DNA from 2 places in the Bacillus pfraonensis genome. Region 2 is predicted to be linked to the other one. Evidence: riboswitches for the same ligand, from Rfam matches in the RefSeq annotation. Region 2 holds a riboswitch; the other holds the start of a gene.
The links. A riboswitch is a leader RNA that binds a small molecule or an ion and turns the genes downstream of it on or off. The one in region 2 is predicted to bind cyclic di-AMP.
Positions count from the first base shown of each region.

Region 1 (8,007 bases), on a different contig from region 2:
GCTATTTATATTTCATTTTCGTGTTCTATTTTTCGAGTACATTGTAATAGGTAAAAACAGAAAACGTTCTCATCATAATTCGTTGAATACCCACCTCTCTCAATTTAATAAAATTAAATTGCAGTACTTGCTTGAACTTAAGAAATATCATATTAACTACTCATCATACTTTTAAACAATGAATAAGCTTGTATATTTTTTGCTATTTACAAAGATTTTCACATTCATACATTGAATATATTACATAAAAATATTATTCATTTTTTACCAAAAATTTGTCAAAGTATGAACAAGTCACTTTATTTAAATTCAAGTTTTATACTGTAGCCTCATTTAAACACAGCTATTTTTCATCGTAAAGAAGTATTTTAATTCCCTTTATTTTCAAAAGTTCATGTCCTTATTCCACAATAAAATCAAAGAGGCTCATCTACTTTAAATCCCCATAAATAACAATAGAAAGCCCTGCTTATTAATTCGAAATAAAATTATTTTAATATAATTATTTCTCCGATATGCAATTATGCATAGTATATACATTATTCCGCAAATATAAAAAGATAGCTTTACCCAAGTAAAGCTATCAAAAAAATCTATTATTCTTTATTTTTTCAAGTGATAAGGTACCGTCGTAATAACTACATTTCTCTTATAAAGCAAGAATGCACGAATTAATAAGCTCGACTGGTTATGAAGAATATTATGCCAGCCTTTCTTAGGAATAAATTGCGGTATTACTACAGTAACCCGGTAATTTGATTCACTTGCTTTATATTGAACTGTATCAATAAATTTGGTCAGTGGCTGAATAATACTTCTGTAATGAGAGTGAAGTGTCACCAGTCTAACTTCAGGCTGCCATTTCTTCCACTTCTCTTCAAAATTCTTTTCATCTTCTCTTTCAAATGCAACATATACGGCGATAATTTGATCTGGTGAAAGAGACTTTGCATAATTCAATGAATTTTCTACTACATGAGTCATACCGGCTACAGGAACGATGATTACGTTCCCTTCGATTGGCACAATTGATTCACAAGTTTTAAGGCTTAACTGATCTCCTACTGCTTCATAGTGTTTTTTAATTCGATGGAAAATAAAAATGATAACAGGTAAGAAAACAAGCACAGTCCAAACTTGTGCAAACTTAGTTAAAAAGAACATACTCATAACGATAAAACTAATAACGGCACCTGTTAAATTAATTGTTAATTTCAAAATCCACCCTTGTGGCTTTTCACGAATCCATTTTACTACCATTCCAGTCTGAGATAACGTAAATGGAATAAATACCCCTACTGCATATAGCGGGATAAGATGTTCTGTTTGACCTTGAAACGCAATAATTAAAATAATAGAAGCAATTCCAAGTATGATAATACCGTTTGAATAGCCTAATCGATCGCCTCTAATCGTAAACATTCTTGGAATAAACTTATCTTTCGCAAGATTAACTGCTAATAAAGGAAATGCTGAATAGCCGGTGTTAGCAGCAAGAATTAATATTAAAGCTGTTGTACCTTGTATAAAAAAGTACATAAAATTCCGTCCAAATGTTTGCTCAGCAATTTGTGAAACTACGGTTACTTCTTTGCTAGGAGTAATTCCGTAATAATAAGCTAGATAAACAATTCCAGAAAATAAAACAGCCAGTAAAGCCCCCATCGCCAGCAATGTTTTTGCTGCATTGTTAGGGGCTGGATCTTTAAAGTTTGGAATTGCATTAGAAATTGCTTCAACACCTGTTAAAGCCGAACTACCTGATGCAAATGCTCTTAACAACAAAAACAAACTGATACCAGCAACTGGTGTTCCAATTGGCGTATGCAAATTTGGTGAAACGTGACCAGTTACAATATTATATATTCCTACTCCTATTAATATAAATAATGCTAAAACGAATAAATAAACTGGATATGCTAAAACAGAAGCGGACTCTGTTACTCCTCTTAAATTTAATATTGTAATAAATAATACAAATATAATCGCAATAATTACATTGTGTTCATGTAAACTAGGAAAGGCAGATGTAATCGCATCTGTACCTGCCGATACACTTACTGCAACTGTTAAAATATAATCTACTAATAAGGATCCTCCAGCTATTAACCCTGGATTCACACCTAAATTTTCTTTTGATACTACATACGCTCCCCCGCCGTGAGGATACGCAAAAATAATTTGTCTATAAGATAAAATTAAAGCTGTTAACAGAATTAATACTCCTATTGCAATCGGAATGGAATACCAAAATGCTAACGCACCCACTGTCGCTAAGGCAATTAATATTTGCTCTGGACCATATGCCACTGATGATAAAGCATCAGAAGAAAGAATAGCTAACGCTTTCTTTTTGTTAAGCTTTTGCTCTCCTAATTCGGTTGATTTTAACGGTCTTCCAATTAAAAATCTTTTTATAGATGAAACCACTGCTGTCCACTCTCCAATAATTTTGTACGAACAATTCTTTGCTAGTTAAAGCTAATAAACTATCTTTTCAGAAAACAAAAAAATGTCTACAAGCCATAACAAATAGACTTGTAGACATCAATTTTTTTGTCGCACAAGCTCCACCTTCCTTCTCAATATAACGCTTACGAGGTTAGCTGTCGGATTCGGGCCTATGAGTAGCCCTACCTTTTTCAAGGATTCACCCCTTGGATTATGCAATAATCCATAAAAACGGGTCCCCCGTACCATGCGGTTTCAGCGATTTAGAAATTTGAAACTGTGGATTATAATACTCCTTTATTTTAAAAAAGTAAACAAAAATTTTCACCCGCCGAATACAAAAAGGATAGAAAAGTAATGATACTTTTTCTATCCTTCAATCATTTCGGTGCTATAAAAACTATACCGGTTCTTTATTTAAAGTCATTTCTTCATATACTTTTAAATTTTGATAGACCGCTTTCAATAATGGTGCATCTACACGAAGTTGTTTTGCTAATTTTAATAAATATCCTTGCAAATGTTCTCCTTCAATTAACGAACCTTTTTCCATATCTCGCTGCATAGATGACTTCATATCATAAGAAATTTTATCAATTGTCTTCATATGTTCCTCAACAATATTTTCTTGAATCGGAGCACCAAATACTTTCATAATCTGTGCTGATTCTTCAAATACACTTCGAAGAAAATCGCGGCCACCATCACTTTCGCGAATCGGTCCTATCGGTGCATGCATTAACGTCGTCACACCTGACATTACTGTAATAAATAAATATTTATGCCACATATCTCGCAAAATATTTTCACTTAGAACAAAACTCGCTTTCGTTCCAGTTAATACTGTAGCAATTTGTTGTATCCTTGCTGAATCATGGTGTTTCATTTCTCCAAACACAAGTCTATCAGCAACACTGGTTTGTACGACTTCTCCTTCATCGTTTAAAGTTGTCTCTATAAAACATAAACCACCACTAACCTTTTCCTCACCAAACTCCTGTTGTAAAAGTGATAAATGAGCAATACCGTTTAGTAGCGGAATTATAACTGTATGATCACCTACAAACGGCTTCAAATCTAGTATTGCTTCTTTTAAGTGATATGCCTTTGTTGAGAATAAAATTACATCAAATGGAGAAACGACATCTTCTTTCGTTACTAATTTGGGTTGAAATGAAAAATCTCCATTCGTACTCCGAATAACGAGACCTTTTTCTTCTAATTGTTGTTTTCGCCTACTACGAACGAGAAAAGTGACATCTTCCCCCTTTTCTACTAAACGTCCACCAAAATATCCTCCGACGCCTCCAGCTCCTAATACTAAAATACGCATATAAAACTCCTCTTTTCCAAACATGAAAATTTTACATCCTTGTAGCATAACTATATTATACATCTGATCCATCAAACAAACAGAAAATTCAACTTTTTAACAAAAGTTAAGGGCTATATACTATATAATATTATTCATTATGTTATTAACGAATAGATTAGTCACATTTCAATTTATGTATTATACACTTAGTAAAAACTTGTATAGTTAGAAAGGATGAGAAGAAATGCAATATCCAATGTTCTTATCTAAGAGATTAACCATACGCCCATTTGAATTAAATGATGCTCCTAAAGTTCAAGAATTAGCAGGAGATAAAGAGGTGGCGAAAACTACTACAATTATTCCTCACCCTTATCCAGATGGCTGGGCAGAAGAGTGGATCCCCTCTACCCATACAGCTATGGATAAGGGGGACAGCTTTCACTAAAAACCCTGCCTCTTCTAAAGTCATGCAAAAATTGGGATTGACACAAGAATGAACATTTAAACAAAGTTGTTTGTACTGGGAAGTATATGAAGATACTGTTGTTTACGGTTTAACAAGATCTGATTATAACAAGAGTAAGTAGCTGCTCTTCTTTTTAGCAAATATCAATAATACGAAAATGGAGATTTTTGATTCATTACTTGTTCAATATGAAATCTAACTACTAATAAAGTGAAACTTTAATTAACGAGACTAAGAAAATATCTTCATAAAAAATAAAAATCCAAAAAAAACCATAACATCCTTATAACAATTAAGTTTTAGCTTCTTAATGAATAATTATAAAAGGAGTAAGTCAAAAAATTTTATGACCTACTCTTTTATTTAAACACTTTTCTTGTGTTGATTCACCAGAAGTAATCTGTATTTCCTCATCCCTTAAAAAGGAGTTGAAATACCCTTTCCTCCCCTTATTTTCAAAGTACTTATTCTATCCATACCTATAAAAAATGATATACTAAATTCAAAATCTTTAGAGGAGCTGGCTATTATGGGGATGATTGGACAGTATATATTAGTTACAGATGAAGAATTAAGTAAAATCAAAACCAATGAGTTAGATATTTATTTTAAAGAAGCTGAGTTAGATATCGATAAGTCATGGTAATTACTCCATTTTATTTTATGTGGTGAAATTGGCGGAGGCGAACCACCACTTGGACATGTCGTACCACTTAATGATTCCATCATAGATAACGATTCTCTCGGTACGTTTTATCTTACAGCTAGTGAAGTCGAAGAGGCTTATTCTGCAATACAAGATTTAAACAAATCTGATTTCAACAACATGTTCAACTTTCAAGAATTAATGGATGAACAACTTTATCCACTTGTTGAAGATGATGGCCCAGATGAAATATTAGAATATACCTATAGTTACTTTTTAGAAATTCAAGAACTATATGAACAAGCTGCTGCAAACAAGCAATGTGTAATCTTTTTCATTATCTAAATAGAAATAAAAAACGGATCCTCTCTTTTACGAGAAGATCCATTTTTTATTAAAGTGAACGATTATCCTAATTTCACTTGATTTTCTTCTTCAATTTTTGCTAATGCGATAGCCACTTGCTCTTCTGTTAACTCATGTTCTTTCACATAACGGTTACGCGGGTGGACACGACATTCGTGTGAGCAAGCACGTAAATATTTCGCCTCATTTTCTTCAGAACATAGAATCTGTTTGTTACATTCTGGGTTTGCGCAATTTACATAACGCTCACATGGTTCTTTTGTAAAGTGGTCTTTTCCAACAATAACATGTTCTTTTTGGTTCACTGGTACACCAATACGCTCATCAAATACGTAACATTGACCATCCCAAAGTTCACCTTGTACTTCTGGATCTTTTCCGTATGTTACGATTCCGCCATGAAGCTGACTTACATCTTCAAACCCTTCACGAACTAACCAGCCTGAAAACTTCTCACAACGAATACCGCCTGTACAATACGTTAAAATCTTTTTACCTTCGAGAATTTCTTTATTTTCTCTAATCCAATCTGGTAATTCGCGGAAAGAGTGAATATCAGGTTTAACTGCACCTCTAAAATGACCTAAATCGAACTCATAGTCGTTTCTTGCATCAATGATAACTGTATTTTCTTCTTGCATTGCTTCATAAAACTCTTTTGGTTCTAAATACTTACCTGTTGTTTCTTTCGGATTGATATCATCTTCTAGGCGAAGTGTAACAAGCTCTGACCGAGGACGCACATGCATTTTTTTGAACGCATGCTCATCCGCTTCATCTACTTTAAATACAATCCCTTCAAAACGTGGATCGTTCTTCATTGCTTCCATATATTTCTCTGTTTGTTCAATAGTACCTGAAGCAGTTCCGTTAATTCCCTCTGTTGCCACAAGAATTCTTCCTTTTAACTCAAGTGAATTACAAAATTCTAAATGCTGAGCTGCAAATTCTTCCGGATTCTCAATTGTTGTGTACATGTAGTACAATAACACTCTGTATGGTTTTGGATTTAACATTTTATTTTTACCACCTATCTAAATTCGATATTTTAAAATCATGTATAAGTTAACGATCATATCGGAACATATAAGAATAAGAAAAGATATGTTAACTATTGTTCAAATAACTTTCTCCTATTTACAATGTTTTCCCAGAAGTTAACGCAAATGAAAAACGAGATTACATAACAATCCACTACGGTTGTGATGTAATCCCAATATATTATATAACATACAAATTCGTTTCCAGCAATTAATATGCTGTGAATCCTATTTTACAATTAAAAAACACCCTTTTCCATTCCATATTATAGGTCAACTCTCTTTATTCTCCTACAATTCCAAAAGTTATAACTGTATTTAGGCTTCCTCGTTTATTTTTGTTACATAGTTATTTCGAATGCACCTTTTATTGCGTTAAGTCATATAATTTGCATTAAGGAAACACTTATGTTCAAATAAAAACATCAACTAAAAATATTTAAATGTATTGAAATAACTAATACGAATACATACAATGATTGCATTAAGCTAAGAAACTAAAGGGGAAAACTACTATGAATAAAGCTATAACAAAAGATGAACAAGCTCCTTCACAAAGTACAACAGTTCAATCTGCTCAACTCGCTTTAAGTGGTGAAACAAAAGGAATAAAGAGATTATTACCTTTTCTAGGACCAGCATTCATCGCATCTGTTGCTTATATTGACCCTGGGAACTTTGCTACAAATATTGCAGCTGGATCACAATACGGTTACTTACTACTTTGGGTCATTCTCGCTTCCAATTTAATGGCCGTTTTAATTCAATCACTATCAGCAAAACTCGGGATTGCAACTGGAAAAAACCTTCCTGAAGTCGCTCGTGAGCACTTTCCAAAACCCGTTTCAATTGGCTTATGGATACAAGGTGAACTCGTGATTATGGCTACTGATTTAGCCGAATTTATCGGTGCGGCTTTAGGGTTATATTTATTGTTTGGCATTCCAATGTTACCCGCTGCTTTAATTACCGCAGTTGGATCATTTATTATACTCGAGTTTCAGCGCAGAGGCTTTCGTCCATTAGAAGCTGTTATTACAGGAATGGTCTTTATCGTTGTTGTAGCGTTTGGTGTACAAGTATTTTACGCAAAACCAGAGCTAAGCCCCCTTCTTTCAGGGCTATTTATTCCTAAATTTCAAGGTGTAGATAGTATTTTACTTGCAGCTGGGATTTTAGGTGCAACAGTCATGCCACATGCAATTTATTTGCATTCTGCTTTAACGCAGCGCCGCGTAGTCGGTACAACAGATGAACAACGAAAAAAGATTTTCCGCTTCGAATTCATTGATATTATTATCGCAATGGTGATTGCTGGAGCAATTAACGCAAGTATGCTCATCGTAGCAGCCGCTCTATTCTTCAAAAACGGCTTACATGTTGAAGATTTAGACGTTGCTTTTAATGAGTTTAGCAACTTAGTTGGCCCTGTATCAGCTAGCCTTTTTGGAATTGGATTATTAACTGCTGGTTTATCTAGTTCTTCCGTCGGTACAATGTCTGGTGATATTATTATGCAAGGATTTATCCGTATGCATATTCCTTTATATGTAAGACGATTTATTACTATGATCCCACCTCTTGTTATTATCGCTTTAGGGGTAAATCCAACTTACGCTCTCGTTATGAGTCAAGTCGTATTATCATTTGGGATTGCATTTGCATTAGTACCGCTTATTCTGTTTACAAGTAACAAAAACATTATGGGCGCGCTAGTGAA
Region 1 covers NZ_JAHCDO010000014.1:273,224-281,230, forward strand. The annotation lists gene KFD70_RS15970 (APC family permease) at 604-2,430, opposite strand; cyclic di-AMP (ydaO/yuaA leader) riboswitch at 2,577-2,722, opposite strand; gene panE (2-dehydropantoate 2-reductase) at 2,852-3,784, opposite strand; gene KFD70_RS15980 (GNAT family N-acetyltransferase) at 4,011-4,214, shown strand; gene KFD70_RS15985 (DUF1877 family protein) at 4,894-5,226, shown strand; gene trhO (oxygen-dependent tRNA uridine(34) hydroxylase TrhO) at 5,289-6,263, opposite strand; gene KFD70_RS15995 (Nramp family divalent metal transporter) at 6,803-8,007, shown strand, end outside.
Region 1: it holds a riboswitch for cyclic di-AMP, as region 2 does, so the genes downstream of both, KFD70_RS15970 (APC family permease) here and KFD70_RS20135 (signal peptide protein) in region 2, are expected to answer to the same signal.

Region 2 (8,007 bases):
ACTCTGGTGTACGTCCGACCATTAAACCTGAAATAAAGACCGCAATCATCGCATACATCATAACATTTATAAATCCTGCTCCGACACCGCCAAACACTGTATTTAACAGCATATTCACAAGTGGTAACATCCCGCCAATTGGCGTAAATGTATCATGCATCGCGTTAACCCCACCTGTTTCAGAAGCAGTTGTTACTGTCGCAAATAAAGATGTCATTACTGTTCCTAATCGAACTTCTTTCCCTTCCATATTCCCCTCTGTACTATCCATTCCTAAATGATTTAATACTGGATTTCCTTGTAATTCAGCCGTTACAACTGTACCAAATCCAATAATAAACATCATGAGCATGGATACAAATAAAATTCTTCCTTGTTTTTTACTGCCTATCATTCTTCCATATGTGAATGGAATTGATGTTGTAATCAACATCATAAGCATCATTTGTAATACATTTGTAATTGCTGTTGGGTTCTCAAAAGGATGTGCCGAGTTAACCCCAAAGAATCCTCCACCGTTATTCCCTAGCATTTTAATAGATTCTAAAGATGCTAACGGACCGCGCGGAATCATCTGTTTTGCACCTTCAAGTGTATGTGCTACCGCAGTGCCACTGAACGTTTGTGGCATTCCTTGTGCTATGAATACAAGTGCCATAACAAATGCGATTGGCATTAACACCCTTATAATTGATCGAACAAAATCAACGAAGAAATTTCCTAATTCTTTTCCTGCTAGACCACGAATAAATGCAATTGCTAACGCTAATGTTGTCGCTGGTGCAGTAAACATCATAAACGTAATTCCAATCATCTGTGATAAATACGACAAACCACTTTCACCGCTATAATGTTGTAAATTTGTATTCGTCATAAAACTAATTGCTGTATTAAATGCAAGTGTAGGTTCCATACCCTCCACTTTACTTGGATTTAATGGGAGAATACCTTGCAATCTAAAAACAAGATAAACAAATAGAATCATAAGTCCATTTGTTAACAACATCGCTAATGCGTATTGTACCCATGTCTGATTACACTGCTTTATACCACCACATTTAAAAATGACTCCTTCAATTGGTCCAAATACTTTCTCTAATGTTTTACTACCTTGAAACGCTTTTTCTAAATAAGCCCCCATCGGTTTCGCTAGTAGCACAAATAATAATATCGTTACGATAGCTGCCACCCATACCATCATCGCCTTTTCCCCCTAATTAAAACTTCTCCGGATTTAATAACGCATAAACTAAATACACAGTAATCGCTGCTACAATAACTGATAAGGCAATCATCATGATTGCTTCCCTTCTTTCACAACTTTATCTGACCAGCTCGTAAGCCCTATCATCGATGCTACTAATACAACAAAGATTCCGATTATCACTACATCTAGCATTCCAATCCCTCATTTCAAAATGTTAAAATTTACCATTTACCTATCAAAAAAAGAACACTGAGGCTCTACTCAGTGTTCAAAAATGAACAACACAAAAGTAAACCTCCTCTCCAAACGCTTACGAGGTTAGCTGTCGGATTCGGGCCTAAAGAGTAGCCCTACTTTCGTAATGAAAGATTCACCCCAAGTGACAATGCACAAAATTGGTTCCCCCGCTCCAAATAATTGGACTCAGCGATATCAGGTTGTTTTTGGAAATTTTTATGAACAATTTATGAATGTAAATATACTCCTCTCTATTTCACTTGTAAAGAGGAAAATTACCTAAAATAAGAAAATATCCCGTCGTTTAAGCGTTTACATTAAGGGTTTTTAATATTTTCTCATCTGTTTCCTTGTCTTTCCTTTCTTTTTCATTAATCATCTTTTAAATATGAAAGAAAAAAGAGCGAATGATTTTAAGTGTATAGTTTGTAACACTTAAAACTCGCTCTCTTTTCTATTCAAAACTTATTCTCTTTGTAAAAATGAACGTAAATTTCTCCCTCGAGTATAAATTTGTGACAGCTCCACATGCAGTTTCTCATATTCAATAATATCCGCTTCTAAATACAAATTATCTTTCGATGGCAAGACTATATATGGATCTGGAAAAATAGGATCTTGCATGGCTAATTCTTGAACTCGCTCCAATGATACCGCCCAACGATTTGCTATATCCTCACGTAATAACACCTTCATCTTCACTTCCTCCGCCCTATTCAAAAAATAAAAAAGAAATGTTATCACAATTTGTAAACACTACAAATTTAGCTCCAATTGTTTCATAGAGCCTTACGGGATATCGTTTATTCCTTGTAACAACTGTAATAGGCGCTTGAAAAGAAAAGCGAATGCGCTCCGTAAAGAAACTAACCGTTGGAAGTTCATCTCCTAGTAAGATTACTTTTTTTATTCCGTTACAAATACTTGTTATATTTAGTTCCTTATTGCAGTAATACGTTGATTCAAAGCCATATGCTCGCACTTCATCTGCTATTTGTTCATTTGCTGTAAAAATAATTAAATCACTTTGAAAAGATATTAACTTTCTTAAACTATTTACTTTACTTTCTTCCCCTACACAAACGAGTGTTAATTCTTTTTCCTCATCCATGTACATCTTCCTCCTTAGCATAAAAGAATTCGAATATAGATTGATATTCTCCTATACTAATCAGACCGATGAAGCGATATATCCATCCATGCACCATCCTCTCCCAAGACGCTTACGAAGTTAGCTGTCGGATTCGGACTTTGAGAGTAGCCCTACTTTCATCATGAAAGATTCACCCCTAGTGACCATGCACAATTTGGTTCCTCCGCTCCAAATGAATTGGACTCAGCGTTACAAAAAAAGATTCTGGCTGATATAATACTCCTAAATATGGAAAAAGTAAACAACAAAAAAGCCAGTTATATGACCGTTAAACGGGAGAGATAGAATTTTTAGCAAGAGCGCTGTAGAGAAAAATTGGCAAATGAAATTTTATCGGCGCAAATCCAAATATATCGACCGTTTCTCAACATATATCAGCGATTTTTTCAATATATCGGCGATTCGACAAAGGATATCGACCGCGCGACAAATAACGACAAAAACAGGAGCCTGCTAGCTCCTGTTTCCGAATACGAATATTTATACACGTGTTTCTTGTCGTTTATATGCAAAATGATTCGTTGGTCCATGACCACTTCCAATATTTAATTGCTGTTCAATTGCTATGCTAATAAACTGTTTCGCTTCTTGAACCGCTTCTTCAATCGGATACCCTTTTGCAAGTCCCGCCGTTACAGCAGATGCAAATGTACAACCACTACCATGCGTTTGTTTTGAATCAATTCTTTCGCTTCTAAATTCAACAAACTGCTGACCATCAAAAAGTAAATCAATTACTTCGTTACCTTGGTATTCAGCATGTCCACCTTTCATAAGAACATACTGAGCACCTAATTTGTGCAATACTTTTGCAGCTTCTTTGCTATCTTCTATATTATGAATCTCCATTCCTGTTAATACTTCTGCTTCCGGTACATTGGGAGTTATAACTGTGGCAATTGGTAGTAAATATTCCTTTAATGCTTGCACAGCTTCTTGTTGTAATAGAGATGCTCCACCTTTTGCAATCATAACAGGGTCTAGTACAATATTATTCCAGCCAAATTTTTTAATGTTTTCTGCAACAACCTTAATAATTTCGCTACTAAATAGCATACCAAGCTTCACAGCATCTGGTGTTAAATCTGTACCAATAGAATTTAATTGCTCCTGAATCCCTTCTATTGCAACTGGATATACACCTTGCACACCAAGTGTATTTTGGGCTGTAATAGCAGTAATAACCGTCATTCCGTATACACCTAGCTCTTGAAATGTTTTTAAATCTGCTTGAATCCCAGCACCACCGCCGCTATCAGATCCAGCAATTGTTAAAGCTTTATTCACTTTCATCTCACTCACCCTTTTCCTATCCAAAATAACGATGGTAAATTGTTTTTGCTTCTACTATATCTTTCGTTCCATGTACAAGAACCCGGCCATCTTGAAACGCAACTAGTCTCTTATCTTCAACCGAAAATGATAATAAATATGGATTCACCATTAAATCAGCTACACGATCGCGCAGCAGTTCTTTATACCGTTCAAAATCTAATTGTTCTTTATGGGGAGGTCTAATTTGAACTGTATTTCTCCCGCATAAAACTGCAGTTTTTGACGTATTATCCTTATTTAAATACGGATACACAGCTTCCTCACCACATGAAGGACAATTATGTTTTCGAAGTTTTTGTACATTCATACATGAATATTCATTTTTCCATACATCAAACGATACAAGCCCTTCCCTAAGTGCCTCATCATCTCCTACTAAAAGTTTAAGAGTTTCCGTTACTTGGTGAGAAACAACGAGAGATACAGCAGGTGAAATGATCCCTGCTGTATCACATGTCGCTCCGCCAAGCGGGATGGATTGTAATAAACAAGATAGACACGGAGTCTTTCCTGGTAAAATCGTATAAGAAAGACCGTAGCTTCCTACACACGCCCCGTAAATCCACGGAATAGAATACTTTTGTGATATATCATTAACGATAAAACGTGTTTCAAAATTATCAGTCGCATCAATCATGACATCAACATTTTTAACGAGCTCTTCTAATTCTTCAGCTGTTACATCCTGGACAAGAGCCTTTATCGTTACATGACTATTAATTGCTTGCAAGCGCCTTTGGGCTGCTATAGCCTTGGGAAGATTATTTTCTACATCCTCCTCACAATATAGCTGCTGACGTTGTAAATTACTCCAATCAATATAATCGCGATCGACAATTGTTACACGGCCAACACCAGCTCTCACAAGCATCTCTGCATTCGCACTACCAAGTGCTCCCGCCCCGATAATTAGTACATGCTTGTCTCCTATCTTTTGTTGCCCTTTTTCTCCAATTGGAGAAAATAGCTCTTGGCGAGAATATCGATTATTCAACTACACTCATTCCTTCTAAAGGACTACTTGCCGTCGCGCAGCGCTTACGTGCAATACGCCCTGCTTCAAATCCTAAGCGCCCTGCATGAATACCTAGTTTCATTGCGGATGCCATTTTAATAGGGTCTTTCGCGCCTGATACAGCTGTATTTAATAACACGCCATCTGCTCCCAATTCCATTGCAAACGCAGCATCCGCTGGGCTACCAACACCTGCATCAACAATAACTGGTACTTTTGCTTGCTCAATAATAAAGCTTAAGTTTAATGGGTTCACAATGCCAAGACCTGAACCAATTGGTGATGCACCAGGCATAATCGCGTGAACACCAAGCTCTTGTAATTTACGAGCTAATACAACATCATCTGATGTGTAAGGAAGAACGATAAAACCTTCTTCTAGTAGCATTTCAGAGGCTTTTAATGTCTCTACTGGATCTGGTAATAACGTTCTGTCATCTCCAATAACCTCTACTTTTACCATGTCACAAAGCCCTGAAGCTTTTGCTAATTTCGCAATACGAACTGCTTCCTCAGCATTTTTCGCTCCTGCTGTATTTGGTAGTAATGTATACTTTTTTACATCAATTTTTTCTAACAAATTCGGTTGGTCTGCATCAAATATATCCATACGACGTACTGCAAATGTTAAAATTTCTGCTTCTGATACTTCAATTGCTTTTCTTTGTACATCATAATCTGAAAATTTTCCTGTTCCTAATAAAAGTCTAGAGTTGAATGTAAATGGTCCAATGTTTAACATAATCAACCGCCTCCTACGAAAGTTACAATCTCAATTTGGTCTCCATCAAAAACAGATACGCTTTGATGGTCTTCTTTTGTTAAAATATCTGTATTGCGTTCTACTACAACAATCTTTGTATCTAATCCTAAATGCGTAAGCAGTTCTGCTACTGTCTTAACACTCCCAGGTACCTCTACTTGCTTACCATTAATTTTTAAGTTCAAGCTTCCATCCCCTTTCTAAACCGTTTTAGAAAGCAATGAATCTAGTAAATGACTCCCCTGCTTTCCTTCTATTACATCTGCCATATATTGACCAGAAACAGGACTTAATAAAATTCCGTTTCGGTAATGGCCTGTACAAGCATACAATCCCTTTATTTCCTCATGCGCTCCCATATAAGGAACTTCGTGATTAGATTGTGGGCGTAACCCCGCCCAAGCACTTTCCCATTCCGCTTCTTTCAAAGCTGGTAAGATTGTATAAGCACGCTCTAGTATTGAAGTGATACTTTCTGGTTGTACAGATTTATTAAAGGTATGAGGCTTCATTGTTGCTCCAATTACATAACGTCCACCACGTTTTGGCGCGATATAAAATCGTTCTTGAAAAATAGGAGATTTTAATAGTGGTTTACGGCTCTTTACAGCAACAACTTCTCCTTTCACAGGGTATGTACCCCACTCTTTATCAAAATGATGAAGAAGTTTTGTGCTCCATGAGCCACCGGCAATTACTACCTTTTCACATAGAATCATACCTTCATTCGTAATAATCCCTACTACTCGATTGTTCTCTATTTTGATATCAAATACTTCTGTTTGTTCATATATATCAGCTCCAGAAACGGCTGCAGAATGCGCAAATGCTTTCGTAAGTTCCGGCGCGATGACATGACCATCTTTCGGATAGTATACAGCCCCCATAATGGATGAAGAGAGAAATGGCTCTTTTTTACGAAGCTCATCTCCGGTCATAAAATATGATTCTTCACCTGTTTCCTGTTGCCAGCCCATAATATCTAGTATTCTTGTCTTCTCGTCTTCAGTTTGAGCAATACGATAGATACCTTTCTCTTCATACCCAATATCAATACCCGTTTTTTCACGTAACGTTTCTGCAAGTTGTGGAAATATTTCACGGCTTTTCCTAGCAAGCTCAAATAGTGGATCATACGCATCCCACTCCGCCTGTACACCAAGTAAACCTGCCGCTGCTTTAGAAGCTTCAGATGCAATCCTTTTTTTCTCAACAATCGTCACTTGGTATCCTCTTTCTGCTAGAAAATGTGCAACTGAACTACCAATTACACCACCGCCAATAATGGCTACATCATATACCTTACTCATGATTTTCCGCCCACTTTCTTATTGTTTCCTTATACAATCTTGCTTTCTCGTATGGAGTACGATCACTGACAATTCCAGACATAACAGCAATACCACTCACACCAGACCGAAGAACCTCTGCTGTATTTTCAGGTGTTACCCCTCCAATAGCTGTAATCGGTATCGTTAATCGCCTTGCCATATCTGAAATTTCTTCTAATCCTCTTGCCGGAACGCCCCGCTTACAATCCGTTGAAAATACATGGCCATAAACAAGAGAATCTGCACCGTTTTTGAAAGCTGTTATCGCTTCTTCCAAAGAATGCACAGAATACCCAACATGCAAATACGAAAACTTTTCTTTCACAGACCTAACATCTGCACTTCGATATCCCAATTGGACGCGAGGGATATGTAATAAAATTGCAATATCGATTCGGTCATTTATCACAAGCTTAGATGCTGGAAAGCCCCTCTTTAGGAGACCTTCCACACCTTCATACAACTCTTTCGTACTTTTTTCTCGCTCACGAATATGCAAATAATCAATCTCACTCTCAATTTGCATCGCTACATTCGTTAACTCTTCGAATGTCATCTGACCATTTGAGATAACATGGAGCTCGTCTTTCATATTCACTCGCCTACTTTAAAATATTTTCAAATAATTCATTGGCAGGAACGCTTTCTTTTGTCATTCCTTTTTCTTTCAACCATTTATTTTGTTTTTCCCATGACTCTTTTGTGTCTGATAAAAATGGCTCATCTTTCGTTTCCATTTTCTCTAATAAAATTTTCATACTTTCTTTTTCAACTTCCGGAACAAGCGGGAAGTTTTCTTTTTCTTGATGATCTAATAAAATATTTAGTGCTTCATCTGGGTTTTTCTTCATGAAGTCGTAGCCCTTTTTCGCACCACGTAAAAATGCTTGTAATGATTCTTTATCTTTCTTCAATGTTTTATCACCTGTGACAAAAACAAGTTCATGATAATTTGGTACACCATAC
Region 2 covers NZ_JAHCDO010000021.1:54,314-62,320, forward strand. The annotation lists gene kdpA (potassium-transporting ATPase subunit KdpA) at 1-1,198, opposite strand, end outside; gene kdpF (K(+)-transporting ATPase subunit F) at 1,218-1,298, opposite strand; gene KFD70_RS20135 (signal peptide protein) at 1,295-1,399, opposite strand; cyclic di-AMP (ydaO/yuaA leader) riboswitch at 1,501-1,646, opposite strand; gene KFD70_RS20140 (hypothetical protein) at 1,910-2,140, opposite strand; gene KFD70_RS20145 (hypothetical protein) at 2,157-2,555, opposite strand; cyclic di-AMP (ydaO/yuaA leader) riboswitch at 2,649-2,796, opposite strand; gene thiD (bifunctional hydroxymethylpyrimidine kinase/phosphomethylpyrimidine kinase) at 3,078-3,890, opposite strand; gene KFD70_RS20155 (thiazole biosynthesis adenylyltransferase ThiF) at 3,907-4,926, opposite strand; gene KFD70_RS20160 (thiazole synthase) at 4,919-5,689, opposite strand; gene thiS (sulfur carrier protein ThiS) at 5,692-5,895, opposite strand; gene thiO (glycine oxidase ThiO) at 5,911-7,020, opposite strand; gene tenI (thiazole tautomerase TenI) at 7,013-7,633, opposite strand; gene KFD70_RS20180 (ABC transporter substrate-binding protein) at 7,644-8,007, opposite strand, start outside.